3 regions of the Arthrobacter sp. NamB2 genome follow, and region 3 is predicted to be linked to each of the others. Evidence: riboswitches for the same ligand, from Rfam matches in the RefSeq annotation. Region 3 holds a riboswitch; each other region holds the start of a gene.
What was found. A riboswitch is a leader RNA that binds a small molecule or an ion and turns the genes downstream of it on or off. The one in region 3 is predicted to bind cyclic di-AMP.
Positions count from the first base shown of each region.

Region 1: linked by a shared signal. The riboswitch ahead of FDK12_RS03150 (C40 family peptidase) and the one ahead of FDK12_RS08500 (NlpC/P60 family protein) in region 3 are both predicted to bind cyclic di-AMP.
Region 2: linked by a shared signal. The riboswitch ahead of FDK12_RS06425 (M23 family metallopeptidase) and the one ahead of FDK12_RS08500 (NlpC/P60 family protein) in region 3 are both predicted to bind cyclic di-AMP.

Region 1 covers NZ_SZWI01000001.1:685,294-695,364, forward strand. The annotation lists gene FDK12_RS03120 (aminotransferase class I/II-fold pyridoxal phosphate-dependent enzyme) at 1-1,146, opposite strand, end outside; gene coaD (pantetheine-phosphate adenylyltransferase) at 1,252-1,719, shown strand; gene FDK12_RS03130 (YceD family protein) at 1,904-2,470, shown strand; gene rpmF (50S ribosomal protein L32) at 2,473-2,676, shown strand; gene rnc (ribonuclease III) at 2,750-3,520, shown strand; gene mutM (bifunctional DNA-formamidopyrimidine glycosylase/DNA-(apurinic or apyrimidinic site) lyase) at 3,521-4,483, shown strand; cyclic di-AMP (ydaO/yuaA leader) riboswitch at 4,598-4,807, shown strand; gene FDK12_RS03150 (C40 family peptidase) at 4,810-5,625, shown strand; gene FDK12_RS03155 (NAD-dependent epimerase/dehydratase family protein) at 5,715-6,683, opposite strand; gene FDK12_RS03160 (alpha/beta fold hydrolase) at 6,680-9,316, opposite strand; gene FDK12_RS03165 (3-oxoacyl-ACP synthase III) at 9,310-10,071, opposite strand, start outside.
Region 2 covers NZ_SZWI01000002.1:567,763-577,833, reverse strand. The annotation lists gene rpsN (30S ribosomal protein S14) at 61-366, opposite strand; gene rpmG (50S ribosomal protein L33) at 369-536, opposite strand; gene rpmB (50S ribosomal protein L28) at 536-772, opposite strand; gene FDK12_RS06445 (glucose-1-phosphate adenylyltransferase family protein) at 1,095-2,231, opposite strand; gene FDK12_RS06440 (MarR family winged helix-turn-helix transcriptional regulator) at 2,254-2,832, opposite strand; gene FDK12_RS06435 (SGNH/GDSL hydrolase family protein) at 2,951-3,733, opposite strand; gene FDK12_RS06430 (diacylglycerol/lipid kinase family protein) at 3,816-4,820, shown strand; gene FDK12_RS06425 (M23 family metallopeptidase) at 4,923-6,455, opposite strand; cyclic di-AMP (ydaO/yuaA leader) riboswitch at 6,459-6,687, opposite strand; gene FDK12_RS06420 (siderophore-interacting protein) at 6,853-7,908, opposite strand; gene FDK12_RS06415 (ABC transporter ATP-binding protein) at 7,905-8,828, opposite strand; gene FDK12_RS06410 (FecCD family ABC transporter permease) at 8,831-9,796, opposite strand; gene FDK12_RS06405 (FecCD family ABC transporter permease) at 9,895-10,071, opposite strand, start outside.
Region 3 covers NZ_SZWI01000003.1:440,985-451,055, forward strand. The annotation lists gene FDK12_RS08495 (NlpC/P60 family protein) at 1-578, opposite strand, end outside; gene FDK12_RS08500 (NlpC/P60 family protein) at 608-1,411, opposite strand; cyclic di-AMP (ydaO/yuaA leader) riboswitch at 1,417-1,601, opposite strand; gene FDK12_RS08505 (metal-dependent transcriptional regulator) at 1,718-2,416, opposite strand; gene serC (phosphoserine transaminase) at 2,671-3,795, shown strand; gene FDK12_RS08515 (MFS transporter) at 3,830-5,098, opposite strand; gene FDK12_RS08520 (DUF3027 domain-containing protein) at 5,133-5,744, opposite strand; gene FDK12_RS08525 (cold-shock protein) at 5,754-6,137, opposite strand; gene FDK12_RS08530 (hypothetical protein) at 6,309-6,599, shown strand; gene FDK12_RS08535 (helicase-associated domain-containing protein) at 6,713-9,163, shown strand; gene FDK12_RS08540 (DNA repair helicase XPB) at 9,156-10,071, shown strand, end outside.

The DNA.
Region 1 (10,071 bases), on a different contig from region 3:
TCGCGTACGCTCGGCACCCTCCTCGTGGCAGAACATGGACACCGGGATGGCGGCGACGCCGATGAGCGACGGCAGGCGTCGGGCGAGTTCGGTCGCGTCACCGATGCCCAGCGGTGCGGCGTCGACCATGGTGAAGAAGGTGCCCTCCGCCTCGAAGACGTCGAAGCCCGCTGCACGGAGCCCTTCACCGAGAAGGTCCCGCTTCTTCCGCAGCGTGGCCGCGATCGAGGTGAAGAACTCCCCGGGAAGACCCAGGCCGAGGGCGACGGCTCCCTGGAACGGTGTTCCGGAGGTATAGGTGAGGAACGTCTTGACGGTGCGGACCTGCGCCACGAGTTCCGCCGGTCCGCTGAGCCAGCCGACCTTCCATCCGGTCACGGAGAACGTCTTCCCCGCCGATGAGATCGTCAGGGTCCGATCCGCTGCCCCGGGCAGGGACGCTATCGGCAGGTGCCTCGTCCCGAACGTCAGGTGTTCGTAGACCTCGTCGGTCACGATGACGGCGCCGTGACGCTCCGCCAGCTGCACGATGCGTTCGAGGACGGGACGGGCGAAGACGCTGCCCGTCGGGTTGTGCGGATTGTTCAGGACGACGATCTTCGTCCGATCGCTGAACGCGGCCTCCAGCCCCGCGGCGTCCGGCTGGAAATCCGGGGCGAGCAGGGGTGCGGTGGTGTGCGTGGCACCGGCGAGGCCGATGACGGCGCCGTAGGAGTCGTAGAAGGGCTCGAACGTCAGCACCTCGTCGCCCGGTCCCGCGAAGGCCAGAATGGCTGCGGCGATCGACTCCGTGGCACCGGTGCTGACGATGACGTCGGTCCTCGGATCGACCCGCAGCCCGTAGAAGCGTTCCTGGTGGGCTGCGATCGCTTCACGGAGGACAGCGAGTCCCTGGCCGGGTGCGTATTGGTTCGCTCCCTCGGCGATCGCTGCACGCGCCGCGTCGAGGATCTCCTGCGGACCGTCCTCGTCGGGGAAACCCTGGCCGAGGTTGATGGCCGAGTGCTCCTGCGCGAGCGCCGTGATCTCCTCGAAGATCGTGATGCCGAGCGTGCCGTCGTCCCCGAGGAGGTTCGCGCCCCGCGCGGTCCTCGCCCATGGCGCTGGTGCACCGGCGATGGCAACCGGCCGCGTGTGTGTCGTCATGACACCAGTATTGCCGTTCCGTGCTGCCCTCTGCTGGTCCGCCCCGACAGCCGGCCACCGCCGCGTCATATCCCGCGCACCTCGGTACTGGGTACCGTGGGGTGTATGACACGCGCCGTCTGCCCAGGATCGTTCGACCCCATCCACAACGGACACGTGGATGTGATCGGCCGGGCTGCCCGGCTCTTCGACGAGGTGGTCGTGGCGGTGTCGACGAACTATGCGAAGAAGTACCGGTTCGGCATCGACGAACGCATGGCGTTCTGCGCGCAGAGCCTCGCGCACCTGCCCGAGGTGACGGTCCTCCCGTTGGGATCGGGGCTGCTGGCCGACTTCTGCAGGGAACAGGGCGCGACGGCGCTCATCAAGGGGTTGAGGTCGGGCCTGGACTTCGACTACGAGATGCCCATGGCCACCATGAACCGTCACCTGGGCGACGTGGAGACGGTCTTCCTGCCGACCGCGCCGCAGCTCGCCCACGTCTCGTCCACCCTGATCAAGGAAGTCTCGTCGCTCGGTGGCGACGTGGGTCCCTTCGTGCCGGACGCCGTCCTACGTCGACTCGTGCCGTAACCCGGCGTCCGCCGGGGGCCCGTCCGGAGGGCAGCCCTGCCGCGCACCCACCGGCGGACCGGGCACGCCAGGTGCTATGGCCCTCGAGCGGCGCGTTTTGGGACTGCCCGCCTCATCAGGCTAGGATGGTACGTCGGTCATATGTTCTACAGGAGTCACCATTAAAAGCGATCTCAGTTCGCCTTTGACTTTCAGTGTCAAGGATCTCGGACGCAGTCCGGGAAGCATGCGGACAATCGAAGAACATGTACCGGCGCCCAAGGACTTCGGAGTCGCGCTGATCGGCGTGCAGGAGGGTTCCGAGATGGAGCTCGACCTGCGGTTCGAATCGGTGCACGAGGGAATCCTGGTGTCGGGAACGGCGAACGTCGAGGTAACCGGCGAGTGCGGCCGTTGCCTGGAGCCACTGCGGTTCGACCGCGAGGTGGACCTCCAGGAGCTCTTCTTCTACAGCGACTCCGAGTCGCTGTCGGTGGAAGAGGAAGAAGAACAGCACAGGGTGGAGAACGATTCGGTCGATCTGGAGCCCGTGCTGCGGGACGCGGTGGTCACATCGCTGCCTTTCCAGCCGGTGTGCCGGGAGGATTGCAAGGGCCTGTGCTCCGAATGTGGAGCCCAGCTCAATGACGATCCGGACCACCACCACGAAGTTTTGGACCCTCGCTGGTCAGCCCTCGCAGGGTTGGCGGGCACCGCCGCAGAGAACGACGCGGCACCAAAGTCAGAGTCAGACGAGAGAGAAGAGAGTTAGCCGTGGCTGTCCCGAAGCGGAAGATGTCCCGCGCGAATACCCGTGCACGCCGGTCCCAGTGGAAGGCAACCGCCCCCAAGCTGGTCAAGACCCTCGAGAACGGTCGCGTCACCTACAGCCTCGCCCACCAGGCCAAGGTTGTTACCGATTCAGCCGGTACCCCGCTGTTCCTTGAGTACAAGGGCCGCAAGGTAGCCGACGTCTGACAACGGACCGTGACCCGCTCGGGCTTCCTGCCTGAGCGGGCTTCCGTCCGATGCTGGATCAGCTGATGCGGTTGTGAAAAATACAGCAGAACTCACGAAGCGTCTCGGTGTCGATATCGACACCGAGACGCTTCGTCTTGCCCTGACGCACCGGTCCTACGCCTACGAGAAGGGCGGCATACCCACGAACGAACGCCTCGAGTTCCTGGGCGATTCCGTGCTGGGTCTTGCGGTCACCGATGCCCTGTACAGGGACAACCCCGGCCTGTCCGAGGGTGAGCTCGCCAAGCGGAGATCCGCGGTGGTCAGCACGAAGGCACTCGCAGGCGTGGCGCGCGGCCTCGACCTCGGCAGCCACGTGCTGCTGGGCCAGGGGGAGAAGCTCACCAACGGACGGGACAAGGCGTCCATCCTTGCGGACACCATGGAAGCGGTCATCGGTGCCGCCTATCTGAGCCACGGCATCGAGACTGCACGCGCCATGGTCATGCGGCTGATCGCGCCCTTGCTGCGCGACTCCGCGATCCTTGGTGAGGGCACCGATTGGAAGACCCGGATCCAGGAGACGGCCGCCGGTCGGCGCCTGGGCCCAATCGACTACCAGGTAGAGGGAACAGGCCCCGACCACGCGCGCACCTTCACGGCGCGCCTGGTGATCGGCGGCGTCGAGTACGGATCCGGATGCGGCCATTCGAAGAAAGAGGCCGAGCAGGCGGCGGCCGCAGAGTCCTGGAAGCTCCTCTCGGACCGTCCGGCGACTCCGGTCGGCGGTGATCCGGCCGGGGCCCAGCAGGCGGACGGCGAGCCGGCCGGAGCCGGAGCCCAGCAGGCAGACAGGGCCTGAGTGCCCGAGCTGCCCGAGGTCGAGGTGGTCCGACGCGGACTGGTCCGTTGGGCCGCGGGCCGCAGCATCGAGGCGGTGGACGTGCTCGATCCCCGGTCCCTGCGGAGGCACGTCCTCGGCGCCGAGGATTTCGTGGGCAACCTGACGGGCGCCCGCATTCGCGACGTGGTGCGCCGGGGGAAATTCCTCTGGATGACGCTCGAGGACCCGACCCGGCCGCACCCCCAGCCGCGGGACGCGCTGATGTCCCATCTCGGCATGAGCGGACAACTGCTCATCGAAGAACCGGACGCCCCGACGGAGAAGCACCTCAAGGTCCGCCTCAGGCTCTCCGCCGCCTTCGACGAGGAGGGTGGACGGCTGCCGACCGAGCTGCGGTTCGTCGATCAGCGGATCTTCGGCGGCATGTTCGTCACCGACCTCGAACCGACCGCCGATGGACAACCCGGTGGACTCGGAGTGGAGAACCTGGCGCTGATACCGCGCCAGGCTGCGCACATCGCGAGGGATCCGCTCGATCCCGCGTTCTCCGTCGAGAGCTTCCACCGGCGGTTGCGGGAGCGCCGGACGGGACTCAAGCGCGCCCTCCTCGACCAGGGCCTCATCTCGGGGATCGGCAACATCTACGCGGACGAGGCGCTCTGGCTCGCGAAGATGCACTATGCCCGTCCCACCGACACGATGCGCCGACCCGACACCGTCAGGATCATCGATGCCGTGACGGCTGTCATGGAGCGTGCCCTCGACGCGGGTGGCACCAGTTTCGACTCGCTGTACGTGAACGTCAACGGAGCGTCGGGATACTTCGCGCGTGAGCTCGAAGCCTATGGGCGCGCGGGGCATTACTGCCGCCGGTGCCTGGACGAGGGCAGGCAGACGGCCATGCGTAGGGAGTCCTTCATGAACCGTTCCTCGTTCCTGTGCCCGTTCTGCCAGCCCAGGCCGCGCAACGCCAGGATGTAGGCGACGGCGCACCATTGCCGCCCGAGTGATCAGCGCCTCGTAACCCAAACGTGACAATAGCTCGGACGGCGCGTACCGTTGAGGGCGCGCTCGTTCCACAACGGAAGGGCGCCCACCCTCACTCTGCCTAACCCTGTCGATGAGGATGGACCGTTCGCACACCACGTTCGACAGGGGCGGGGGAACCGATAGCGGGCTCGTTCCACGAGTCCTAGGGGTAAAGACGCGCGTAGACCAGCTTTGGGGCGGTGGTCTGCAGGCAAGGCGTCCGGATGTCCCATCCGAACCCGACAGCTAACTTCGCAGGCATTGGGAAAGGCAACAGCATGTCCAAGAAGAGCCATATCGCGCGCCACCGGGCAGTCCCCACGCGCGTCAACCCCCTCGTCACGGCGTCGCGTGCCGTCACGGCAACCGCGTCCGTCGCAGGCAAGCCCGCCGGCGTCGTCGCCGTCGCTTCGGGCATCATGTTCGGCGCAGCGCTCCCGGCGAATGCCGCAGCAGGCGAGGTCAGCCTCGAATCCGTGAGTACCCAGCAGGCAGCGGTCAGCACGACTGCGACGGCCAGCTACACGGTGCAGGCGGGCGACACGCTGGGAAGCATCGCAGCGGCCCACGGCCTGAGCCTCGAAGCGCTGTTCACGGCCAACGGGCTTGGGTACAGCTCCATCATCTACCCCGGCCAGTCCATCTCACTCGGTGGTTCCGCTGCTCCGCAGCAGTACTCGGTGCAGTCGGCAGCCGTCGTTGCTCCCGCAACTGCAGGAAACTCCACGGGCCTCAGCACGCAGTCCGCAGCGTCGAGGGGACCCGTCAGCGGTATCGTCGCGACTGCGCTGCAGGGCGAAGGTTCGGGATACGTCTACGGCGGTACCTCCTACGGTGCCTGGGACTGCTCGGGCTTCGTGCAGTGGGTCTACGCCCAGCACGGCATCAACCTGCCCCGCACCACGTGGTCGCAGTTCGCCTCCCTGAGGCCCACCAGCAACCCGCAGCCGGGTGACCTCGTGAGCCAGAACGGCGGCGGCCACGTCGGTATCTACCTCGGTAACGGTCAGATGATCAGTGCGCTGAACCCTTCGCAGGGCACGCAGATCCACTCCGTCAACGTCATGGCGGTCGACGGGTACTACACCCGCTAATCGCCCTCGGCGACGACACAGCGAAAGGACGGGATGCATTGCATCCCGTCCTTTCGCGTGTGTGCGCGCTTCTTGCGTGAAAGGGCGATTCAGCGCCGGTAGTGCGCAGCGAGGCGGTGGAAGCCCTCGTCGATACTGACGGTCGGCTGCCAGTCGAGCAGAGCGCGTGTCCGCCGCTGGTCGAACCAGTGGGCCGTGGAGAGCTGCTCGGCGAGGAACCGGGTCATGGGAGGCTCGTCCGCGCGTCCCATGCGGAGCCAGGTCCGCTCGATCACGGCTCCGGCGCCCCGAGCAAGCCCTCCCGGAACCGACCATCGGGGCGGCTCGACGCCGCCGGCGACGCATATCCCCTGCAGCAGCTCTGCGATGGGGCGCGGTTCGCCGTTGGTCACGACGAGCGACTGCCCCTGCGTCGCGTCGATCCGGCGCAGGCAGGCGACGATGGCGGACGCGGCGTTGTCGACGTAGGTGGTGTCGATCAGGGCGGTGCCACCGCCGAGCAACGGCAGGCGCCCGTGCCTCGCACGGTCGACCACGCGTTCCACCAGCTGTGTGTCGCCCGGTCCCCACACGATGTGAGGACGCAGGGCCGCGACCCTGAACCGGCTCGAGGAGCGGCTGAGGGCCAGCAGCTCCGCAGTGGCCTTGGTCCTCGCGTAGTCGCCGCGTGCTCGGATGGGATCGGCCGGTCCCGCCGAAGCGCCGACGAGGGACGTCCCCGTGTGCGCCACTGACGGTGAGGAGATGTACACGACGTCGGTCACGCCCGCCTGCTGCGCCGCGTCGACCAGGAGCCTCGTCCCCTCGACATTGGTGCGGTCGAAGCCGGACGCTGCCCCGGTGAAGGAGACCTTTGCCGCCAGGTGGACCACAGCGCTGCAGCCCCGGACCGCCGTACCGACGGCGGACTGGTCCTCGATCGAGCCGAGGATGTCGTGGGCACCGGCGACGCCGGACGGCCGGCGCTGGAAGCATCGGACGTCGTCGCCGTCGGCCACGAGTTGCTCGGCGACGGCCCGCCCGAGCATGCCGCTGGCCCCGGTGACGAGGACGGTCACAGCGATCCGGCCCGCGTACCGGAGAGGAATCTGCTGCTCCATTGGGCGACCCGGGCGCGATCGATCTTGGCGTTGTGACGGATGTCCACGGGAAGCGCGGGAACAGCGATGACCGCGGCGAGTTCGACACCACGTTCGCGGGCGGACGAGCGGGCCTCGGCCGCGAGCTGGGCGTCAGCGAGCTGTGGACGCCGCACCGCTGCCGTCGCCTCGACGACGGCGACGACGGCCTGCGTGCCGCCGGGCCCGACGCCGACGGCCGCAGCGAGGCGGACTCCCTCGAGCAGCTCCAGTGCCTGCTCGAGCCCGACGGGCGTCACGACGCCGGAAGCCGCCGTGATGACGTGGCCGAGCCTGCCCTCGACCCACAGTCGGCCATCGGCGTCGAAGTGTCCGACGTCTCCGGTGCGATGCCACGGGCGCGTGCGCGCCGAGTCCTGCTGGGTCTTCCACAGCCGGAAGTAGCGGTCCTTCACGTGCGGTGCGTCGACGAGTATCTCGCCCGTCACTCCGGGTGCTGCCGTCACGTCGCCCGTTGCCGCGCCAGTTGTGTCGAGCGGGCTCACCGCGACGCGAGCACGGTGGACGGGATGCCCGACACACACGCCGTTGCCTGCTCCGTCGACCCCTGCCGCTGCAGCGCGCGCGGCGGCCCTGATGCCGTCGAGGTCGATGTCGGCGACGAGAAGCGATTCCGTCATCCCGTAGGGCGTGTGCAGTGCCGCCGCCGGGACGAGGCCCTGCACGGCCTCGAGAAGGGGAACGGGGATGGGCGCGCCTGCCGAGAGCAGCAGGGAGATCCTGTGCAGGGCCTCCCTGCCCTTCGCGCTCAGGTCGCCCGAGCTGGCCAGGACATTCCGGAGGGCGGCAGGAGAGGCGAACACGACGCTAGCGCCGATGGCGCCCGCCGCATCGGCGAGAGCCTGGGCCGTCAGGGTCCGCGGCGCAGTGACATCCATGTCGGGGGTCACCGACGTCGCACCGAGGGCAGGACCGAGCAGGGCGAACGGCGCGAAACCTGCAACAAGTGCGGTGCCCGGGCCCAGACCGAGGGTGGACTCGACGGCGTCGCGCATCGCTGCGAGCCGGCGGTGCGTGTAGACGACGCCCTTCGCCGGTCCGGTGGAGCCGGAGGTGAAGAGGATTGCCGCATCGGCGTCAGCGGCCGGTACCGGCGAATCCGCCAGGACGTCCGGCAGGGCAGTTGCGGCGCGGAGATCGTTCAGCGACGCGTCCACACGCAGCACCCTCCGTCTGGCCGCCGAGAGCGGAGTGGCGCTGATGCGGCGCCCCGGCCAACCGAAGGCTCGGGCGGCACCGAGGGCGCGCTCGATGCCGATGACGACGTCGGGTGCCGAGCCCCGAACCGCTCGGCTCAACCCGCGGGTGCCGAGGCCGGCATCTGCGACGACGATGACGGCACCGATCCGGAGGCACGCGTAGATCAGGACGGTGAGGTCCACTCCGGGCGGAACGAGCAGACTCACCCTCGTGCCGGAACCGTAGCCGAGGGCTTCGAGGCCTGCGGCGACGGCGGCGACGTCGTCGGCGAGTTCCCGCCAGGTCAGTGTCCGCGGCGGGCCGGAGGAGGACATCTCGGCGACCGCGGTCACCGCTCCCTCGGGCCCGGCTGCCAGTTCGTCGATGCGGCGGCCGAGCGGAACGTACGGGACCTCGTCGGGGGAGGATCCGTGGTCGGTGTGGTCCGCTGCATCTCCGACACTCCGGGTGGCGAGCCACTCCATGGCAGTCGAAGCGGTATCGGCATCCTCCTGCACGAGGTGGCCCGCGTGTTCGAAACGGTGGACGTCGGCGTGCGGCATCCGGCGGGCGAGGTCCTCGAGGTATGGGTCCGAGAAGATCGGATCGTGGGGGCCCCACATCATGAGGGTGGGCACGCGGAGGCTGCGGATGCCGGTGGCCGTCGCGGTCAGGGCGGCGTAGCTGGGGTGCGAATCGTCGACGGGGATGTCCGAGACGAAGTTGGCGATGCCCTGCCGGTCCGAGGCGCTGCGGTAGGGGTCCCTGAAGGCACGCCTCACGTCCCTGTCCAGAGAGGGACGGGCGAGGGCGAGAGTCACATCCAGGAAGGCTCTGGTGGTCCTGGTGCCCATCCCGTGCACGCCCGGCGCCAGTGCGAGCCTCAGCGGTGCCGGGATCGGGCGGTCCGGGTCCTGATGGATGGCCGTGTTCGTCAGGATGACGCCCGCCAAGTGCTCCCGGTTCCGGTTCGCGTAGCCGAGGCTGACGACGCCTCCCCAGTCGTGCCCCACCGTGACCACGGAGCCGCTGAGACCGATGGCACGGACGAAGTCCTCGAGGTCGGTGATGCGGTCCGCCAGGCGCCGGAACGCTCCGGTGCGGGCGGAGTAGCCCATGTCGAGCTGGTCCACCGCGATGACGCGCCATCCGGCCGCGGTCCCGGCCGCCAGGTAACTGCGCCACAGGTAGGACCAGGTCGGATTCCCGTGGACGCACAGGAGCGTCCCCCTGGCGTCGTCGTCGCCGCCGAGGCCGAGCCGGTTGTCGAGGTAGTGCCAGCGGTGACTGGTACCAGGAGCATCCGATCCGCTGGTCGAGGGCACGTCGATGTACGTCGACCACGAAGGATCGACGCCGGGGAGTGCTACCACGCAATCTCCATCATCGACGTGTTCAGGCCTGATCCGACGCCGAGGCACAGCACCCGGTCTCCCGGAGCCAGGGACTGCGACTCCTGGGCGAGGGTCATGGGCAGTGATGCGGGCCCCACGTTGCCCCAGTGCGGGAAGGTGATGGGCACCTTCTCACGCTCGAGGTCGACGGCCTTGATGATGGCGTTGGTGTAGCTGTTCGAGACCTGGTGCGTCACGTAGCGGTCCATCGCGTTCCACGACCAGCCGTCGGCCTGGGCCTCGTGCCAGGCGGTGACCACGAGTTCCAGGCCCCCGTCGAGCAAGCCCTTCGTATCGGTGTACATGCCGTCGATGCCGCCCACGCACAGCTCGTGGTGCTGGGTGCCGGCCCTGGAGACACCGCCCAGGATGCGGTGCGAGCCGGGGTGGAGGTCCGCCGGGCCGATGACTGCTGCTGCAGCACCGGAACCCAACGTGAGCGTCGCGAACTCGCTGAGGAAGTCCTCGCGCGTCGAGTCCTCGCGATTGAGGCGCTTGAACGTGGCCTCCTGCGTACGCTGCGCATCCTCGCCCGCAACGATGAGGGCGTATTTGATCTGCCCGGAATCGATCATGTTGGCGGCGAGCGTCATGCCGTTCACGAAGCCGAGGCAGGCGTTCGCCAGGTCGAAGTTCATCGCCGACGTGGGAAGACCCAGGGAGTGGTGGATCTTGACGGCCACTGAGGGCTCGAGGTTGCGCCGGGTCACGGACGTGTTGATGAGGAGTCCGAC
Region 2 (10,071 bases), on a different contig from region 3:
TCTCCGGTCACCGCCAGGGGCGGTGGACGATGCTGCTGGAGCGTGACGCTCCGAAGGGTGTTACCAGCTCGACTTGGTTACGCCGGGCAGTTCGCCGCGGTGGGCCATGTCACGGAACCGGATGCGTGAGATCCCGAACTTCTGGATCGTTCCGCGCGGGCGTCCGTCGATCTGGTCGCGGTTGCGCAGGCGCACCGGCGAAGCGTTGCGGGGAAGCTTCTGCAGGCCGAGGCGTGCTGCTTCGCGTGCTTCATCGGTGGCGTTCTCGTCGACGAGAGTCTTCTTCAGCTCGAGGCGCTTGGCTGCGTAGCGCTCGACGATGACCTTGCGCTGCTCGTTGCGAGCAATCTTTGACTTCTTGGCCATGGTTAGCGCTCCTCTCGGAATTCGACGTGCTTGCGGATCTTGGGGTCGTACTTCATCAGGACCATGCGGTCCGGATCGTTACGACGGTTCTTGCGTGTCACGTAGGTGTAGCCCGTACCAGCGGTGGACTTCAGCTTGATGATCGGACGTACGTCTTTGTCCTTTGCCATTAGAGCTTCACTCCTCTCGCGAGGATGGACGCCACGACAGCGTCGATGCCACGGACATCAATCGTCTTGATGCCACGGGCGGAGACCTGCAGTGTCACGTTGCGGCGCAGGGAAGGCACGTAGTAGCGCTTCTTCTGAATGTTGGGGTCGAACCGGCGCTTGTTGCGGCGGTGCGAGTGCGAAATGCTGTGTCCAAAGCCGGGCTCGGCTCCGGTCACTTGGCAGTGGGCTGCCATAACTCTCCTCCAGATTAGATGAACGTGACGGAATCACTTGTTGAGCGTCCCGCCACCAGTAATGACACCGTTATTACTGCAGCTTTCCGGAGGTTGACCTGGCAGGGTGAGAACCTGCCGAAGCGCCTCGCCGCGGGGAAGACGGTGAAGATTAGGCTGGGTACGGCCTTGCGGTCGACACAGCCTTAAATTCTAGGTAGTCACGGGTAGCTGGGCAAATTCCGTCCCGTCCTGACGACGGGGCAGCATCAGCCGCAGCCAAACGCCTTACCATACTACCGGCTGTATCTTGCTTGACCAAAACCGGCCGGTCGCGCGTCCGTCAGTCCCTGGGGACGATCAGGGGATCGTCGGGTCCCGTACCCTCGCGGGCTCCGGACACGACGGCGCCCGAATCGACGACGGCGTACCTGACGGAGCCGCCGTCCGCGACCCGCACGCGGTCCAGCAGGACGGAGTCCTCGACGACGGCCCCCGCCTCGACCGTTGCGCCGGATCCGATGACGCTCCTGCGGACCGTGCCGTGCACCACGGCGCCGGGTGCGATCAGCGCATTGCCGATGACGGACCCATCGCCGATGAACGCAGGGGCCAGCTGCGGAGGCTCGGTGAGGATCGGCCACGCCGGGTCCGCGAGCTCCAGGCCCTTGCCGTCGAGCAGGTCGAGGTGGGCGCGGAGGTAGTTGGCCGGGGTGCCGAGATCACGCCAGTACCCTTCGAGCCGGTGCTCGACCACGGAGCCCTGCTCCACGAGGTGGGGAACCAGGTGGTGGCCGTAGTCACCGAGGCCGCCGTGGTCGTCCTGCAACCGTTCGAGGGCGTCGAGCAGGCTTGCGGCGGTATAGAGGAAGACCTCGGCGGCGACGATGGTGGTTCGCGGGTTCTCCGGCTTGTAGGCGAACCCGGTGACGCGCCCGTCGTCGTCGACGTCCGCCACGCCGTGGTTGGACGCGTCGCCGTCGAAGTCGACCGTGACCATCGTGAGGGCGGCGCCGGTCCTGACGTGCGTGTCGACGACGTCGCGATAGTCGAGCCGGTACAGGTGGTCCGAACTCAGCACCAGCACGAGGTCCGGCGCGAAGTCCCGGATGAAGGATGCCTGGCGGAGGAGCCCGTCCGCGTTGCCCTCGGCGAAGCCCTCGCCCTCGTGGCCGCTGAAGGGGGGCAGCACCAGCAGTCCGCCGCGCGTGCGGTCGAGGTCCCAGGGCCGGCCGTTGCGGAGGTGGTCGTTGATGGTCTTGGGCTGGTACTGCTCCATGATCCAGACGTCGGAGATCCCGCTGTGGTGCAGGTTGGACAGGGGGACGTCGATCAGCCGGAAGCTGCCGCCCAGCGGCATGGCCGGCTTGGCCCGGTGATTGGTCAGCGCCCCGAGGCGTCCGCCCGACCCTCCCGCCAGGACGATGGCGAGGATCCGGGGCTCGTGCCGCGAGTGTGGCCGGGAGTGTGTCTGGGTCATGCGCCCTCCTGTCCTGCCGGGCCTATGCGCCGGTCTCGGGTGCCTGGTCGGCACCAGGGGCGTCGAGGGCGGCACCGGATCCCCGCGCCGGCGCCCCGCCCGTGATGTCGGCCTCCACCGCCGCCTCGCCGTCGGCGAGGATCCAGTGGGCGCTGTCCATGCCGCGCAGGATCTTCCGGCCGACCCGATCGAGGTCTGTCACGTCCTGTTCGTCGAGCGCGTCGAAGACGGTGGAGCGGACCTGGGCGACATGGGACACCGCCAGCTCCGTCAGCATCTCGAGCCCGGCCGGCGTGAGCGATGCGGTGGTCACGCGCCCGTCGGACGACGAGGGTACGCGGGCCACCCACCCGCGGACCTCGAGCTTCTTGACCACGTGACTCAGGCGTGAGAGGGATGCCGCCGAACGCGCGGCCAGTTCGCTCATGGGCAGGCGGGCATCCTCGGCCTCGGAGAGCATGGCCAGCACGTGGTAGTCGAACAGGGTGATGCGCGCCTCGCGGAAGAGATGGGCGTCGAGGCTCGCCGGGAGGAGTGACGACAGCGCATAGAGGGCCAGCCACGCGCGCCGCTCCTCGGGTGTGAGCCAGTGCGCCGCCATCCGCTCATTCTGGCACATCGGTTCCCTGCGCCGACGGGGGTCCAGGCTGTGCGCCCCGTGCTTGCGCACGTCCCGAAGATCGTGGTGAGGGCGGGCTGCTACCCGTTCGCCCGGAGCCTCAGGCGCTGGTCGTGACCCGGCGCGGATGGGTCGGCGTCGGATACTTCGGCGTCAGGGTATCGCCCGACGAGACACCGCGCAGCCGCCTGCCGACCCACGGCGTCAGGTACTCCCGCGCCCACTGCGCGTCGGCCCGCAGTTGCTCCATGCGTCTCAGGGCAGGTCGCTCCCCGAGTTCCGGCAGGTCGATGCGGTGCGATGCCTGCATGGCCTCGAGGACCCGCGCGGCCATGAGCGTGTGACCGGCCGCCGACATGTGCATCCGGTCCACATCCCAGTAGCCCCAGTCCTGGAACTCGCGCAGGCGCCAGTAGTCGACGACGGTGGCGGCCCTCGTGTCGGCGATCTCGCGCACCCACTCGTTGTAGACCGCCGTGCGGCCCCGGGTCTTGCCGAACACGGCCGACCCCGACGCGTCGAACCCCGTGAACAGCACGACGTCGACGCCCGCCTCGCGGAGCCTGCCGACGCCTTCGTCGTAGTGCCCCATCAGGCGGTCGATGTCGATGCGCGGGCGGAGGATGTCGTTGGCGCCGGCATAGATCGTGACGAGCGTCGGCTCCAGCAGCAGGGCGGCGTCGACCTGCTCGTCGAGGATCTGGCGCATCTTCCGGCCGCGGATCGCCAGGTTGGCGTAGCCCCAGGACGGATCGGCGAGGATGAGCTGCTCGGCCACGCGGTCGGCCCAACCGCGGACACCGTTGGGCGATGCCGGGTCCCAGTCGCCCACCCCTTCGGTGAAGGAGTCGCCGAGTGCCACGTATCGCTGGGTGAATGTCACGTCCGAAAGATTACCCCTAGGGCGGCCACCCGCAGCGATAAGCTCGGCAGAGGCCCCCGTTGACACCCGGACGAAGGACATCATGCCTACCGACGCACCACCCGAAGCAACGCCCGCCACGGCCGCCGACGCCGGATCGGGCAGTCGCCGCGCCGCGCTCATCATCAACCCCATCAAGGCCACCACCGGCGATGTCGAGGGTGCTGTCAGGCGCGTCTCGGCGGAGGACGGCTGGGAGGAACCCCTGGTCATCGAGACCACGGAGGACGACCCCGGGCACGGCCAGGCACGCCAGGCGTTGGACGCCGGCGTCGATCTCGTGATCGCGGCCGGCGGAGACGGTACGGTGAGGTGTGTTGCCGAGGAGCTCGCGGAGACCGGCACCATGATGGCCATCGTGCCGCTCGGGACAGGAAACCTGCTCGCCCGCAACCTCGACATCGCCGTCGATGATCCGGACGCCGCCGTCGAGGCTGCGTTCAGGGGGACGGAACGCACCATCGACGTCGTGCACGTGACGGTGGACCGGGCACAGGACGCCCACGTCTTCCTCGTCATGGCGGGCATCGGCTACGACGCCGCCATCATGTCCGATACGCGCGACGACCTGAAGGACAAGGTGGGCTGGCTCGCCTACGTGGACGCGGGCATCCGGAACCTGCCGGGCAGGCCTGCGCGGACCACCATCTCGGTCGACGGCGGAAAGCCCTTCGTCCGCCGCCTGCGCAGCGTCATGGGTGGCAACTGCGGAAAGATCATGGGCGGTCTGGAGATCTTCCCCGGTGCGAAGATCGACGACGGCCTGATGGACCTCATGACGGTCGCCCCGAAGGGCAGGCTGGGCTGGCTGGCCGTCGCCGGCAAGCTCGTCGCGCGGGGGAAGGGCAAGGGCAAGGACCCGTCGCTCGAGTACTTCCAGTGCCGTACCGCCGAGGTCACCCTGCACGAACCGCTGGAGGTTCAACTCGACGGCGACCCGCTGGGCAAGGCGACCCACATGGCGTTCGAGATGAAGCCCGAGTCACTCCGGTTGAGGATGCCCCTCGGGTACAAGGATCCCGCCGTCGTCAGCGAACCGTTGCCCTGACAGGCGCCGGGGCGCCTTCTCGGATCGCTCCTGCGCGGTACCGGCGTCCGCCATGGCCGCGTGCTCACCGTCGGGTGCAGCGCGATGCCGGGTTCGCCCGGGCTAGAGCCAGGGCTGCGGATCGACCTTTTCGTCGTTCACCATGACCTCGAAGTGCAGGTGGCAACCGGTGGAGTTCCCGGTGCTGCCGACCGCGCCGAGGACCTCGCCACGGTGCACCTGGGTACCGGCCGGTACCTCGAGCACGCTCATGTGGTTGTAGGTGGTCTTCATGCCGTCGCCGTGATCGACGACGATGCGCTGGCCTCCTCCGTAGGCATGCCAGCCGGAGTCGATGACGGTTCCCGCATCGGCTGCCATGACGGGCGTACCGCACGCGCTGGCGTAGTCCAGGCCGGTATGGAGTTCCGAGCCGTAGCCACCCATGGGGTTGACCCGGTATCCGAAGGTCGAAGCCACGACGGGATTGGCCACGGGAACGTCGAACGCCTTGCGTTCCTTCGCTGCCGGGGTCAGCGAGCTCGAGAGGGCCCTCGCGCTGGCGATGCTCGGAGCGATGCCCTCGGTCGCCGGGCCTGCACTCTCCAGGCCGAACGTCACCGACGCCTCGGCAGGCGCAGTGACAGCAGGAGCGACACCCGGGGCCAGTGCAACGCTGGGCGCTTCCGCGGCCGTGGCACTGCTGCCCGTGGCCGCGGCCGTCGTCGAGGGAGCCACGGCACCCATGACCAGACCGGCGGAAGCGAGGACGATGCCGGCGGTCGCGGCGTTGTCCCGCAGTCGTGTGAGCGGCGTGGTGCGGGCTGCGGCGCGGCGGACTGCCGTCGGGCGGACTGCCGCGCGTCGCCGTGTGCCCTGGTGCGGGCGCACGGCGGCAGAGGGCTGGCGGGCGCTCCGGCGCGTCGCCGGGACAGCGCCGTCGACGTCGTCCGCCCGTGGTGCCGGTGTGGGTTCGGTGGCTGAAACCTCGACCGGTGGGCGCCTCGGCTCTACGACGGCGACCTCGACCCGTTCGGACGCCAGGCTCTCGGAGTGCAGGAGCACGGCTTCGGCTGCCTCGCGCGCGGCCCTCTCCTGTTCACGGATCTCCCGGCGGCTGAGCAGGCGCTCGGAGGGGGCGGGCACCGGAAGGGCACGCACGGTGACGGGCGGAACCGACACGGGCGGTCGTGGTGCTGCAACCCGGCTCGAGGCTTCGACGGCGGATGCCGCAGGAGGACCAGCCGGAGTCGCGGCCCGTCGACCGGCGCGGGTGGGGGCCGCGCCACCGGCGGAGGAGGCAGCCATGGGCGCGCGAGCAGGAGCCGTCGGGAGGCCTGGAACGGCCACGCGGGCGGTAACGGCCGCGACGGGAGCAGGCGCAGCAACGGCAACGGGCTCAGCAACGGCAACGTGGGCAGCAACGGAAGCGGGCGCGGCTTCGATGCCGGGCGCAGCATGGGTCACGATCGTGGCGCGCGTGTCGGCGGGGGCCACGCGGGCCGCGGGGGTCCTGACGGCAGGTCGGGCCTCGTACGTCCCGACGCGGAGCGACCGGCGGCTCGGGAGGGCGGGGGCAAAGCTGTGCGGAACCGACTGGTGGTGCGCCCGATCGTCGGACGCGCGACGGCGCCCGGACGTAACCGTCTGGGTCAACTGCATACCTCTCTCAGGACGCCGGCGAAGTTAGCTGTCGGATTCGAGCAAGAGTTGACTCGGCCCCCTCGGCGCAGCCCCGGACGCGGTGGAACCGCAGGTGGGGCCGTGCTGATTAGCAATGCGTAGAGGGCTTCACCCCAAGGCGGCTCGCACCGCCGGAATGTGGATCCTCCACCCCTGTCACAGGTTGTTCATGCGGTCCGCTGACAGGGTTAGGCGTGCGGACCTGGATCACAATAGAACGTGCTTCGACTGCTCAAACCTTAGGGCACGGAACGCGCAGTTACAATTCCGTTATCCATCCTGTGGATCTTTCGTGCAATACTGCTTTCCGCTCACGGGAACCTGCGCAATTCCCCCGGAGAACCTGCGCCTCGGGAACCGATCGGCGGCATCAGGACAACTCGGCGCGCCCTTTGCGCCAGTACCCCATGAACGCAACCTGTTTCCGGTCGACGCCCACATCGCGCACCAGATAGCGGCGCAGTCCCCGCACCACCGCTGCCTCCCCCGCGATCCAGGCGTAGAACGGTTGGGTGCCCGACGGGCGCTCGGGATTGACCGTCGACCTCACGATCGCAGTCTCGAGCAGTTGCGGGGTCTCCCAGAGGATGGTTCTGTCGACATCGACGTACTCGGGTTCGGTACCGCCACTGACGGCGTCGGCGGAGCCGGCGAGGGACACCCAGCCGGGTACGCGCACGGCGTCGCGAACCGCTGTCTCCAGCAGCTCACCGTGCGGGAGACCCCTGCGCGGAAGCCAGGTGATGGCGACCGAGGACCGGGTCTCGATGCTCTGGATGTCCCGCTCGTCCGGGACCTCGAGGAACGCCTGCCCGCTCATGTCCTCGGGGAGCGCCTCGAGGATCGCGCTGATGGCCGGCACTGCGGTCTCGTCACCGGCCAGCAGGACGTGCTGGGCAAGGCCCGGGCTCCACTCGATGCCGCCGTAGGCTCCCGCCGTCAGGCACTGCGCCGCCGAGGAGTTGGGTCCGATGATGCACACGCGGTCCCCCGGCCGCGCCGTCGAAGCCCACTCGGCTGCGGGCCCTCCCCGCCCTTCGTCGTCGAGGTGCATCACGAAGTCGACGTCGATCTCGGGCCGTGGCCCTTCACAACGCGCATCGCGCACCGTGTACGTCCGCATCGAGCCGCGCTCCTCCGCGTCCATGCCGAGCCACGACTGGTACCAGCTCGCGGCACCGCCGCGCTGCATCAGCCCCGCGATGTCCGGGCACTCGCGGCCCCTCGACGGGATGATGATCTTGATCCTGAGGTCCAGCGTGTCGCCCGCCACGCCGAACGCCGCGAGGCACGAACCGCCGAAGGTGATCCGGCGGAAATTCGCGCCGAGCTCCTGCACCCGGGTGACGACGACATCGAACGCCAGCACCATGGGCTCGGTGTCCGCGGCGGTCCGCAGGGTACTCCGCTGGCTCACTTCGGTCATGATGTTGCCTCCAGATGGGCCGGGACGGTGTCCTGCGGGTTGGGTCGGTAGCCTCGTGCCGGCACCTGACCGGCACGGGAGGTCGGTGTGCTCATCGCCGCCGGCGCGCCGTGGTGCCTGCCGACGGGCACGACCATCGGTGTGCCGGAGACGGGATCCTCGATGACGCGGCAGTCGAGGTTGAAGACGCCGGAAACGGTTTCCCGGGTGACGACGGCGGACGGGGGGCCCTCTGCGACGATCCGGCCGTCCCGCATCGCGATGAGGTGGTCGGCGTAGCGCGCAGCGAGGTTGAGGTCGTGAAGCACCATGACCACCGTGGTCCCGGCGCGCCGGTTGAGGTCGGTGATCAGGTCGAGGACCTCGATCTGATGCGTGACGTCCAGGAAGGTCGTGGGCTCGTCCAGCAGCAGGATCCCGGTCTGCTGGGCAAGTGCCATGGCGATCCACACCCGCTGGCGCTGACCGCCGCTCAGCTCGTCCACGCTGCGGTCGGCGAGGCCCAGGGTGTCGGTGGCCTGGAGCGCGCCCGCCACTGCGGCGTCGTCCTCCGCCGTCCACTGGCGGAACCAGCCCTGGTGCGGGTACCGGCCGCGTCCCACGAGATCGGCGACGCTGATGCCGTCGGGAGCGACCGGCGTCTGTGGGAGGAGCCCGAGTACGCGCGCGACAGCCTTCGTCGACTGGGTGTGGATGTCCGATCCGTTCAGCACGACAGTGCCCCTCGCGGGCTTCAGGAGGCGCGCCAGTCCGCGCAGCAGCGTCGACTTGCCGCATGCGTTCGCCCCGACGATCACCGTCACCCTCCCCGCCGGAACCTCGACGGAAAGCCCTTTGACGACGACGCGTTGGTCGTACGCGAGCGTGAGGTCCTGTGCCGACAGGGTGTCGGTCGTCGTAGGATCCTGGCGTGCAGCCATCATCAGCCTCCCTGGCCGGAGCGGTTGGCCGTGGCGAGCAGCCACAGCAGGAACGGCGCGCCGAGGGCGCCGGTGACGACACCGACGGGCAGCGACGCCCCGGGGATGAGGTTCGCGGCGACGAAGTCGGCCGCGAGCACGATCACCGCACCCACCAGTGCCGCCATCGCGAGCGAGGACCGGTTCGCGAGCAACCGGCTGGCGATCGGCCCGGCAAGGAAAGCGACGGAGGCGACGGGCCCGGCTGCGGCGGTGGCCACCGCAGCGAGGGCCACCGCCGTGAACATGAGCCACAACCGCGAGGCCTCGACCCGGACGCCGAGGCCTGCGGCGGCGTCGTCCCCCAGTTCGAGGCCTCGCAGGCTGCGGGAGAGGACGGCCGCTACCGGCACCAGGACCACGAGACAGGCGAGCAGCACGGCAACACGGTCCCAGTTGCTCGAGTTGAGCGACCCGCTGAGCCACAGGACCGCCTCCGCCGCCGTCCGGAGATCCGCACGGGTGATGAGGAAGTTGACCACGGCGTGCATGACGGCGGCGAAACCGATGCCCACGAGGATGAGCCGGTAGCCCGCCACACCTCCGCGGCGGGAGATCAGGTAGATCGCCGCGGCCACCACCAGTGCCCCGATGAGCGCCGAGAACGAGACGGCCGCACCGGCAGCCCCGAAGAGCACGATGGCCGCCACCGCCGAGGCGCTCGCGCCGTAGCTGATGCCGATGATGTCAGGGCTCGCCAGGGGGTTGCGCAGCATCGTCTGGAAGACGGCGCCGGCGATCCCGAAGGCCACCCCGATCATGAGACCGATCACGGCTCTGGGCAGTTTGCTCTCCAGCACGATGAAGCTTGCGCCCGGTATATCGGCCCCGCCCAGGATCCGGAAGAAGTCGGGGATCGTGACGGTGTAGGAGCCGAGGAGAATGTTCACCGCGAACAGCACGAGGACGATGCCGGCCACGGCGGCCATCCGCGTTCCCGAGCTCCTGCGCCGGCGGGCGCGGACGGCGGCGAGGCCTTCAGCGGGATGCGTCCGTGTCCGGGGATGCCCGACGGCGAGGAGGGTGCTCACAGCTGCGCCATCCTCCGTCGACGCACCAGCCAGATGAAGGCGGGAGCGCCCACGACTGCGGTCATGATGCCAACCTGCACTTCGCTCGGAGGCAGGACGACTCGCCCCAGGATGTCGGCGCCGAGCAACAGCACGGGCCCGAGGAGCGCGGAGAACGGCAGGATCCAGCGGTA
Region 3 (10,071 bases):
ACGAGGCGGGTGCAGTCCTGCATGACGCCGAGCTGGCCCTTGGCCGCTGCCGCGATGGTGGCAGCGACGCCGGAGGAAGCCACGGGTGCAGGAGCCGGGGTGGCGGCCGCAGCCGTGACGCCGGCGGCAGCCGTGACGCCGGCGGCAGCAACGGGAGCCGACTGGGCGGCGATCGCAGGGGCGGCGACGGCGGGAGCCTGGACGACGGCCGGGACTTCGACGACAGGCTCCTCGGCGACGGGAGCTTCCTCGAGCGGTGCCTGCTCGACGACGACGGGCTTCGCATTGACCTTGACCGGCGTCATGTTGAAGGACACGGCGGTCTGGGTCGAGGCGACGACGACCGGCCGATCCGAACTGACGGTGACGTTCGAGGCCGATACCTCGCGCTGCGGCTGCAGGTCAGCCGCGTTGGCTGCGACACCGCTGGTCAGGACGAGGCCCGAGGCCGCGGCGATGACGGCGGCCTGGCGGCCCATCCCCCCGGCGTTGGTCGTGACGGACTTTGCGAGAGCGGAGAAGCCGGCAGCGTTCTGCGCTTCTCCTCGGTGGCGTGCGATCGTGACGCGTGAAGACATGGGGGGATACTCCGAGTGTGGGGGGGGTTCTAGCGGACGCGGACGAAGCTGGCGCCGGGGAGGTCTGACAGGCTGTGCAGGCCGGTGTTCATGCCGTTGAGGCCACCGCTGATGACCTGGCCGTTGCCGACGTAGATCGCTACGTGGCCGCCGGTGATCACGAGGTCGCCCGCAGCGGGCGTTCCGACGACGTCGCCGAACTGGTAGAACTGTCCCGGCGCGAGGTCGCCGACGGACTTGCCGACCGAGCGCAGCGCCTTCTCGACCATGGCGGTGCAGTCCTGCGCAACGCCGATCTGGGCGTAGGCGGAGGCGACCAGTCCGGCAGCGACGCCGGAGGACTGGACGGGAGCGGGTGCGGCCTGCGCGGCGACAGGAGCGGGAGCAGCTTGTGCGGCGACAGGTGCTGCTGCGACGGGGGCTGCGACCGGCGCGGCCGCTACCGGTGCGGCCTGGGGCAGTGCGACCGGGGCGGCGGCTTCGACGACGACGGGCTCGGCCTCGACGACGGGAGCTTCCACAACCGCCTCGGGGGCCGGCGTCACCTCGACGGCTACGCGGTCGAAGGAGACCTTCGCGGTGGCCGGGACGCTGACCTCGGCGGCGACGACGCGGCTGACGGTCAGGGCGGTCGAGGACTGCACCTCACGCTCGGCCGTGGTGGCTCCATGGGCCGGGAGGCCTGCGGTGAGCACCAGGCCCGAAGCGGCGACGATGACGGCTGCCTGGCGGCCCACCGATCCGGCGTTCGACGCAACAGCGGTGGAAAGAGCAGTCAGGGGGCTGGTGGTCTGGGGCGCGCGGTGGCGGCCCAGCGAAGAGCTATTGGACACGTTGGATTACCTCTCCCAACGCCTGCGAGGTGAGCTGTCGGATTCGGATGGGAGTCACCCGGCCGCTGCGCAAACAGCGACTTAACCCCAAGGATTTCTGTGACGAAACCCAAAAATTGGTTCCCCCGCCTCTGCCATGCGATGGTGCGAACGGACCTCGGGCAATGGCAGAGCTAGGCGATTTGCACGAGGGTGCCGGATCTAGAGCGAATTTGGCACGAGATGAAGGCTACAACAGATACGCGGGTATGTCACGTTCAGATCACGGAACGGTATGTTCTTGGTGACGACGGCTGTGGCGGAGCGTCAGGCGGCGACGGACACGAAGACGTGCGAGGCGACCTCGGGCGGCAGTTCGAGGGCGCCCTCCACGCCTGGAACGCGCACGGACACGTACCCTCCCACGGACTCCAGGGTGAGGTGGGCTCCCGGACGCAACCCGCCCTCGTCGAGCTGCGTGAGCAGCTCGGGATCCACCTGGATCGGTTCGGCCAGCCGGATCAGTGTCACCTGCTTGTCCGGGGAGTACGTCGCCATCGCCGAGAGCAGGGTCACCACACCATCCGTGAACAGCTCCGACTGGACGCCGCCGATCGCCTCCAGGCCGGGAATTGGGTTGCCGTACGGCGACTCCGAGGGCTTGCCCAGCAGCTCGTACAGCCTGCGCTCCACGCGCTCGCTCATCACGTGCTCCCAACGGCAGGCCTCGTCGTGGACGTAGGCCCAATCGAGCCCGATGACGTCGCTCAGCAGGCGCTCGGCGAGGCGGTGCTTCCTCATGACGCCTGTGGCACGATGACGACCGAGCTCTGTGAGTTCGAGGTGCCGGTCGCCCGAGACGACGACGAGTCCGTCGCGTTCCATCCGGCCGATGGTCTGGGAGACCGTGGGGCCGGAATGACGCAACCGCTCCGCGATCCTCGCGCGGAGAGCGACGATGTTCTCCTCCTCGAGTTCAAGGATTGTCCGCAGGTACATCTCGGTGGTGTCGATGAGGTCCGTCATGCGGGTCAGCTCCTTGGTGCGGTGCGGGTGCTCGGCGGGAATGCCTCACGCCGATGAGGGGTTGCACGGCCGCCACAGCCTGTTCCGCCCCACGCCTCCCAAGGTTAACCCATGGCGGGAGAAGGCTGGAAAACCGATCGGCGACGTGGGGCGGCGCCGGTGATGATGCCCACGAACGGTGTTAACAAATGGAGGGCATCCCTCCGCTGGGGCAGAATGAGGGCCACACCCTCAGTCGATCAGCTGGAGCACCCATGACCGAATCGCCCCGCATTCCCGACCACCTCCTGCCGTCGGACGGCCGCTTCGGAGCCGGTCCCTCGAAGGTCAGGAGCGGCCAGGTCGACGCCCTCGTCTCCGCGGGTCGGTCACTGCTGGGTACCTCCCATCGCCAGGCGCCCGTGCGGAACCTGGTGGGCCGCGTGCGCGAAGGCCTCAGCTCCTTCTTCGGGGCTCCCGACGGCTACGAGGTAGTCCTCGGGGTCGGCGGCTCGACGGCGTTCTGGGACATCGCGGCATTCGGCCTCGTGGACCGGAAGGCGCAGCACCTGTCCTTCGGTGAGTTCGGCTCGAAGTTCGCGTCGGCGACCGACAAGGCGCCGTTCCTCGAGAGCTCCAGCATCGTCACCTCCGAACCCGGCACGCGTCCGGATCCGGTCGCAGAAGCCGGAGTCGATACGTACGCCTGGCCCCAGAACGAGACGTCCACCGGCGTCGCCGCGCCGGTGCGGAGGATCGAGGGCGCGGACGACGGAGCGCTCGTCCTCGTCGATGCGACGTCCGCCGCCGGAGGGCTCGACGTCGACGTCGCGCAGGCCGACGCCTACTACTTCGCCCCGCAGAAGAACTTCGCGTCCGACGGCGGTCTGTGGCTCGGCCTCTTCTCCCCCGCGGCGTTGGAGCGTGCCGCGAGGATCGCCGCCGGTGACCGGTGGATACCGGATTTCCTCAACCTGCAGACGGCCATCGACAACTCCCGCCTGAACCAGACCTACAACACGCCGTCGCTGTCCACGCTCGTCACGCTGGACGCGCAGGTCGCCTGGCTCAACGAACAGGGCGGTCTCCCGTTCGCTGCCGCCCGGACCGCGGACTCGGCGGGACGGCTGTATTCGTGGGCCGAATCCTCGCCCGTGGCAGCGCCGTACGTCACCCGGCCCGAGGACCGCTCGAACGTCATCGTCACGATCGACTTCGACGGCGACGTCGATGCCGCGCGCATCGCCGCCGTCCTCCGCGCGAACGGGATCGTCGACGTCGAGCCCTACCGCAAGCTCGGTCGGAACCAGCTCCGCGTCGCCACGTTCGTGGCGATCGAGCCCGACGACGTCTCCGCGCTGATTGCCTGCATTGACTACACGGTCGAGAACCTGCTGTAGGCGGCGCACCGCTCAGGCGGCTGCGGGCGCTGGATCAGTCCCCCGCGCCGGCCTCGTGGTCGAGGCGGAGCCGCCGCGGCGCGGAACGGTCGTATCGCAGGCGGACCTCGTGGTAGCGCCACGCCCAGAAGATGCCTGCCGCGGCGGCGATGAGCCCGGAGGCGGCAGCGACACCAAGGCTCCACCGCGGGCCGAACATGTCCGACACCCATCCGACCACGGGCGCACCGAGGGGCGTCCCGCCGAGGAAGATCGCGAAGTAGAGCGCCATGACGCGACCGCGCATCGCGGGGTCCGTCGTCGTCTGCACATACGCATTCGCGCTCGTCATGAGGGTCAGCGCGAACAGGCCGACCGGCACGAGGGCCACCCCGAACAGCCACAGGGTGGGAGCGAGGGCAGCCAGCACGCAGGCGATCCCGAACGCGGCCGACGCCCCGAAGATGAAGCGCAACCGGGGCCGTTCCCGCCGTGCGGACAGCAGGGCGCCCGCGACCGACCCCACAGCCATCACCGAGGACAGCACGCCGAAGACACCGGCGTCCTGCCCGAACTCGGTGCGCGCCATGGCTGCGATGAACACCGCGAAGTTCAGGCCGAAGGTACCGACGATGAAGATCGCGAGCATGACCACCATCAGGTCCGGGCGCTGCCGAACGTACAGGAATCCAGCGCGGATCCGCCCCTTGCCCGGCGCCGAGCGGGGCTGCTTGTTGAGCTCGGAGCTTCGCATGGCGAGCAGCACGTAGACCATCGCCCCGAACGTCACCGCATTGATCATGAACACCCAGCCGGGCCCCACGCCGGCCGTGAGCAGACCGGCGACGGCCGGACCGACCAGGCGCGCGCCGTTGAAGGAGGCACTGTTGAGCGCCACGGCGTTGGGGAGGTAGTCGTCCCGCACGAGCTCGGACACGAAGGCCTGCCGTGCCGGGGCGTCGAAGGCCGAGACGACGCCCAGCGCCAGGGCGAACGCATACACGTGCCACAGGGCGGCGACGTCGAGGATGACCATCAGGCCGAGGCCGACTCCCAGGAGCGCCATGGCCACCTGCGTGGTCGCGAGAAGCCGTCGTCGGTCCACCGTGTCGGCGATGAGGCCGGCCCAGGGCGCGATGACGAGCTGCGGACCGAGTTGGAGTGCCATCACGATCCCGAGGGCGGACGCATTCTGCTCCGTGAGGATGTCGTAGACCAGCCAGTCCTGCGCGGTCCGCTGCATCCAGGTGCCGATGTTCGAGATCAGGGCTCCGATGAACCACAACCTGTAGTTGTGGATACCGAACGAGCGGAAGGTGCTCAACGCCCCCTCCTCCCGCTTCGGCGCCACTGGTCCGTCACTCGGCGTCGGGCTGCCCGTCGGACGTCCCGGCGTCCTGGGAATCGACTGTCGAATCACCGGCGCGCGCATCATCCGAGGAGGATCCGCCGGCGGTCGCGGGGGCGGGCGGGTTGCCGGCCTCGCCTGCACTGCCCGCAGGTGCCGGATCCCCAGGGGTTGCCTCGTCCGGCTGCGAGTCCTCGGGGCGCACCCTTTCGGACCACGGCAGCCATTCGGGTGCCAGCAGGGAGGCCGACGACGGCAGCAGTCCCACCTCGCACACCGTCACGTCCTTGCTGCGCGCCACCCGGGCAACGGTCGAGAACCACTGCCATCCCCCGTATCCGGGCACGAAGGCCTCGAACCGGTGGGTCACCAGGCGCTCGCCCTCGACGGTGGCGGACACGTGCCGCCCTACCTGCGCTTCCGGCGCAACCTCGAGCACGCCGAGGCGGGCACGCTCGACGGCCGCTTCGAGGACGGCGTCCGACTTCGGGATGCGTCGTGACGCACGCGGTTTCCGTGGTGCCTCGACGGGCGCCCCGACCGCGTCGTCGGCCTCGCCCGCAGTCGCTCCGGTGTCGGTCGGAGCAGCGCCGTCGGCGGTCTCCAGGTTGCTCGAGGTCATGGTGGAAGCCTACGCGTCGAGGTCGTCGGCGACTGCCCGCAGGACAGCCGCGACCTTCGACGCGTGTGCCTTCTCGGGGTAGCGCCCCTTGCGGAGGCCGTTGGACACTCCGTCGAGCAGCTTGATGAGGTCCTCGGTGATGACGGCCATGTCATCGGCACTCTTGCGGGTGGCCTTCACGACGGAGGGAGCCTGCTCGAGGATCCGCGCGGAGAGCGCCTGGAGCCCTCGTCGACCGTCTGCCACTCCGAATTCCAGCTTGGTGCCGACCTTCACCTCGCTGACGCCGGCAGGCAGGGCGGAGGCGTGCAGGAAGACTTCCTTGCCGTCGTCCGTGGACAGGAACCCGAAGCCCTTGTCCGCGTCGAACCACTTAACTTTGCCGATGGGCACGTCGTTTACCTCTTCTTAGCTGTACCGGGCGAAGTCGCCTGCGGTCGTGGCCCCGCGCGCATGGACCGTCCGGCGCCCTCGGGCACCGCCACCGCCGGGGAAGTCTGTGTCTCCTAGGATATAGCTTCTGCCGCCACTCCCCGGCCGTGGTTCTTGTAGTCTTGGACGGCTATGATTCCTGACGAACCAGCGCCGAGCCGCTCCCCCGACCAGCCCCAGCCGGAGGATGTCCGCGACAGCGGGGCGGAGGAATCGCAGCGCGGGCGGTTCGTGGTCATGATCCTCGCCGTGGCCTTCGCCGTCATCGGATTGCTGTCCCTGGCGGCCATCCTGCTAGCGGCCTTCCTGGGGGGTTACGTGTGGCCGGGCTTCGTGCTGGCGACCTATTTCTGCCTGCCGATCGCCTTCCTGCTGATGACCTCGCTCGTCCTCTGGTCCGTCGTCACCCGTCGGAGATCCTGACTCCGGCAACCGCGATGACGTAGCCGGCGCGATCTCCGACCGAACCTTCGGCGGCACGTGGGGCGGGCCGAACGACCCGAGGTGTGTCGGAGGCGCCGGGTAACCTTGAGGTGATGTCCGCAATCCGAGCACTGGCCGATGAGCTGGCCCGCCGGAGCGATGACGAGCTACGCCGGCTCCTGGCCGTGCGACCCGATCTCATCCTTCCCCCGGTGCCCGATTTCGCCGCGCTCGCGGCACGCGCATCCACCCGTGCCAGCCTGCAGCGGGCCCTCGACAACCTCACGCGGCCGCAGCTCCAGGTCCTCGAGGCGATCGTGGTACTCAGCGAGGACGACGGCGGCCCCATCGCCTACGAGCGTTTGCTGTCGGCCTTCGCCACGGCAGACCGCCCCGGCCTCGATGCCATCGTCGCCGAGCTCGGACACCGGGCCCTCGTCATCGGTACCGTTCCGCAGGAGCTTCTGCCCGTCGGAGCCCTGGCCGACGCGCTGGGACCCTATCCCGCCGGTCTGGGACGGCCCTTCCGGACGCTCGCGCGCTCGATCCCGCGCTTCGGTCCGGCACTCGTGGACGCGGTGCGGCTCGTGGTGGACGGCCTCGATACCGAGGCCATGAACTCGGCCTCCGCAGCCCCGGCGCTGGACAGGGCCCTGGCGGATCCCCTCACCTGGAGCCGCGTCATGACCGATGCTCCCGAGGGAGCCGCCATGCTCCTCTCCCGCTTACGCGATGCGCCGGTCGGGTCGACGTCGACGGGCGGAGACGGCGGCGCCTCGCCCGCCGTGCGCTGGCTGCTGGAGCGGTGCCTGCTTGCGCCGCTGGATGCGCTGCACGTCGAACTGCCGCGGGGCGTGGGGAGGGCGCTGCGCGGGCACGCGGTCCACACAGCACTGGAGACCGTGCCGCCGGTAGCCGTCGGGCGCACCGTTAGTGCGCGCGTGAGGGACAACGCGGCGTTCGGGGCGATCGCGGAAACACTCCGGCTGATGACCGCGCTCCTCGGTTCGGCCGCCGGCACCCCGGTAGCGACGCTCCGCTCGGGAGGAGTGGGCGTCCGTGAACTGCGTCGTCTGCGCGAGGTCCTGCGCACTACCGACGCGGAAGCCGCATGGCTGCTGGAACTCGCCGCCGCCGTCGGCCTCCTGAGCCTCGATCCCGACGATTCACGCTGGAAGGCCTCGCGGCTCGACGCCTGGGAGGCGCTCGACCGTGAAGCGCAGTGGCTGCTCCTCGTCGAGGGATGGCTCTCGGTCGACCGGGCACCGGCGCTGGTCGGCTCCAGGATGCCGGACGGCACCGCCGTCAACGCCCTTGCCGCCGAGGCCTCGCGCCCTGACGCCCCGATGGTGCGCCAGAGGCTCCTTGCAGCCGCCCTGGAACTGTCGAGCACTGCTGGCACCAGCCACGAAGCGGCCGGCCGGCCGGGCGGCGCCCGCACGGGACCAGGTGACGACGGCGAAGCAGGGGATGTGCCGGTCCTCACTGACGAGTCGGTCATCGCCCTCGCCACCTGGCATCAGCCGCGCCTGCACCGGCGCTTCGCCCGGCTGCTGCCCGGGATGCTCGTCGAGGCCGCACTCCTCGGGCTGACCGGAGGTGGCGCGCTGACGCTCGCGGGCCGACTGGTCGCCGAGGGGCGCTTTGAGGATGCGTCACGCGCCGTCGGGGAGGCTCTACCCGCCCCGGTGGCGCACGTCGTCCTCCAGGCGGACCTCACCGCCGTCGCACCCGGGTACCTGCAGCCCGAGGTGGCGCGCGGGCTGCTGCGGCTGTCCACGCCGGAGGGACAGGGCCCGGCGACGACCTACCGGTTCTCCGCGGAGTCCATCCGGTCCGCGTTGGACCTCGGCGAGGATGCATCGTCGATCCTCGGGTTCCTGCGGACCCACTCGGTGACCGAGATCCCGCAGGCACTCTCCTACCTCGTGGAGGACACCGCGTCCCGGTACGGCAGCCTGCGGGTGGGCCGGGCGGGCAGCTATCTCCACACGGAGGACGACGCCGTCATCGCGACGGTCTTGGCGGACCCGCGTGCCGCGTCGCTCGGTGTCAACCGGATCGCGCCGACGGTCCTGGTGGCGCCGGCCTCCCCCCAGGAACTGGTCGCGCTCCTCAGGAGCCTCGGTTTCTCGCCCGCGTCCGACGCCGTCGTGGGGATCGGGGCGGTCACGGAGCGGAGCGAGCCCGTTCCCGCCGCGCGGGTCCCCCCGGAGCAGCTCCGGTCGCGGCTCAATCCGTGGTCGGTGGCGGAGGAGGAGATCTCGGCGCAGCTTACTGCCCTGCGCTCGGCGCGCGCCGGCGCCCCGGACGCGGCCGCCGCTTCGGACAGCGAGACGCTCGTCAGCCTGGAAACTCTGCGCTCGGCGATCAGGTCACGCAGCCGCATCCGCCTCGGGACCGCGGACAGCGAAGGGAATCATGTGCGGCAGGTGCTTGTTCCACTCTCGGTGTCGGGAGGTCGCCTGCGCGTGTTCGACCCCGAGAAGCAGGTAGAGAAGGTCGTGTCCGTCCACCGCGTCATGGACGTGGAAATCCTCGAAGGGAGTCCCTCAGATGGTTGACGGGCCGCTGATCGTCCAGAGCGACAAGACCATCCTGCTGGAAGTGGACCACGAGCAGGCCACGGAGGCGCGGCATGCGATCGCCGCTTTCGCCGAACTCGAGCGCGCTCCCGAGCACGTGCACAGCTACCGGCTCACGCCGCTCGGTCTGTGGAATGCGCGCGCCGCGGGGCTCGACGCCGAGCGTGTGCTGGACACGCTCCTGAAGTACTCCCGTTTTCCCGTGCCGCACGCGCTCCTGATCGACATCGAGGACACGATGTCGCGCTACGGCCGGCTGCGGTTGGAGAAGGACCCGCAGCACGGACTCGTGCTGCGCACCTCCGACTATCCGGTGCTCGAGGAGGTGCTGCACGCCAAGAAGATCCAGCCATTGCTGGGACCGAGGATCGACGGCGAGACCGTGGTCGTCCACTCCTCCCAGCGCGGGCAGCTCAAGCAGCTGCTGCTCAAGCTCGGGTGGCCCGCCGAGGACTTCGCGGGCTACGTCGACGGGACGCCGCATCCAATCGTGCTCGACGAAGACGGCTGGACCCTGCGCCCCTACCAGCAGCTCGCGGTCGAGAACTTCTGGTCCGGCGGATCCGGCGTCGTGGTCCTGCCCTGCGGAGCGGGGAAGACCCTGGTCGGGGCGGCCGCCATGGCGACGAGCCAGACCACGACGCTCATCCTCGTGACGAACACGGTGTCGGCACGGCAGTGGAAGGACGAACTGCTCAAGCGAACCTCGTTGACCGAGGAGGAGATCGGCGAGTACTCGGGCGCGGTCAAGGAAGTCCGGCCCGTGACGATCGCGACGTACCAGGTGCTCACGACCAAGCGCGGCGGGCTGTACCCGCACCTCGAGCTGCTCGACGCGAACGACTGGGGCCTCATCGTCTACGACGAGGTCCACCTCCTTCCCGCTC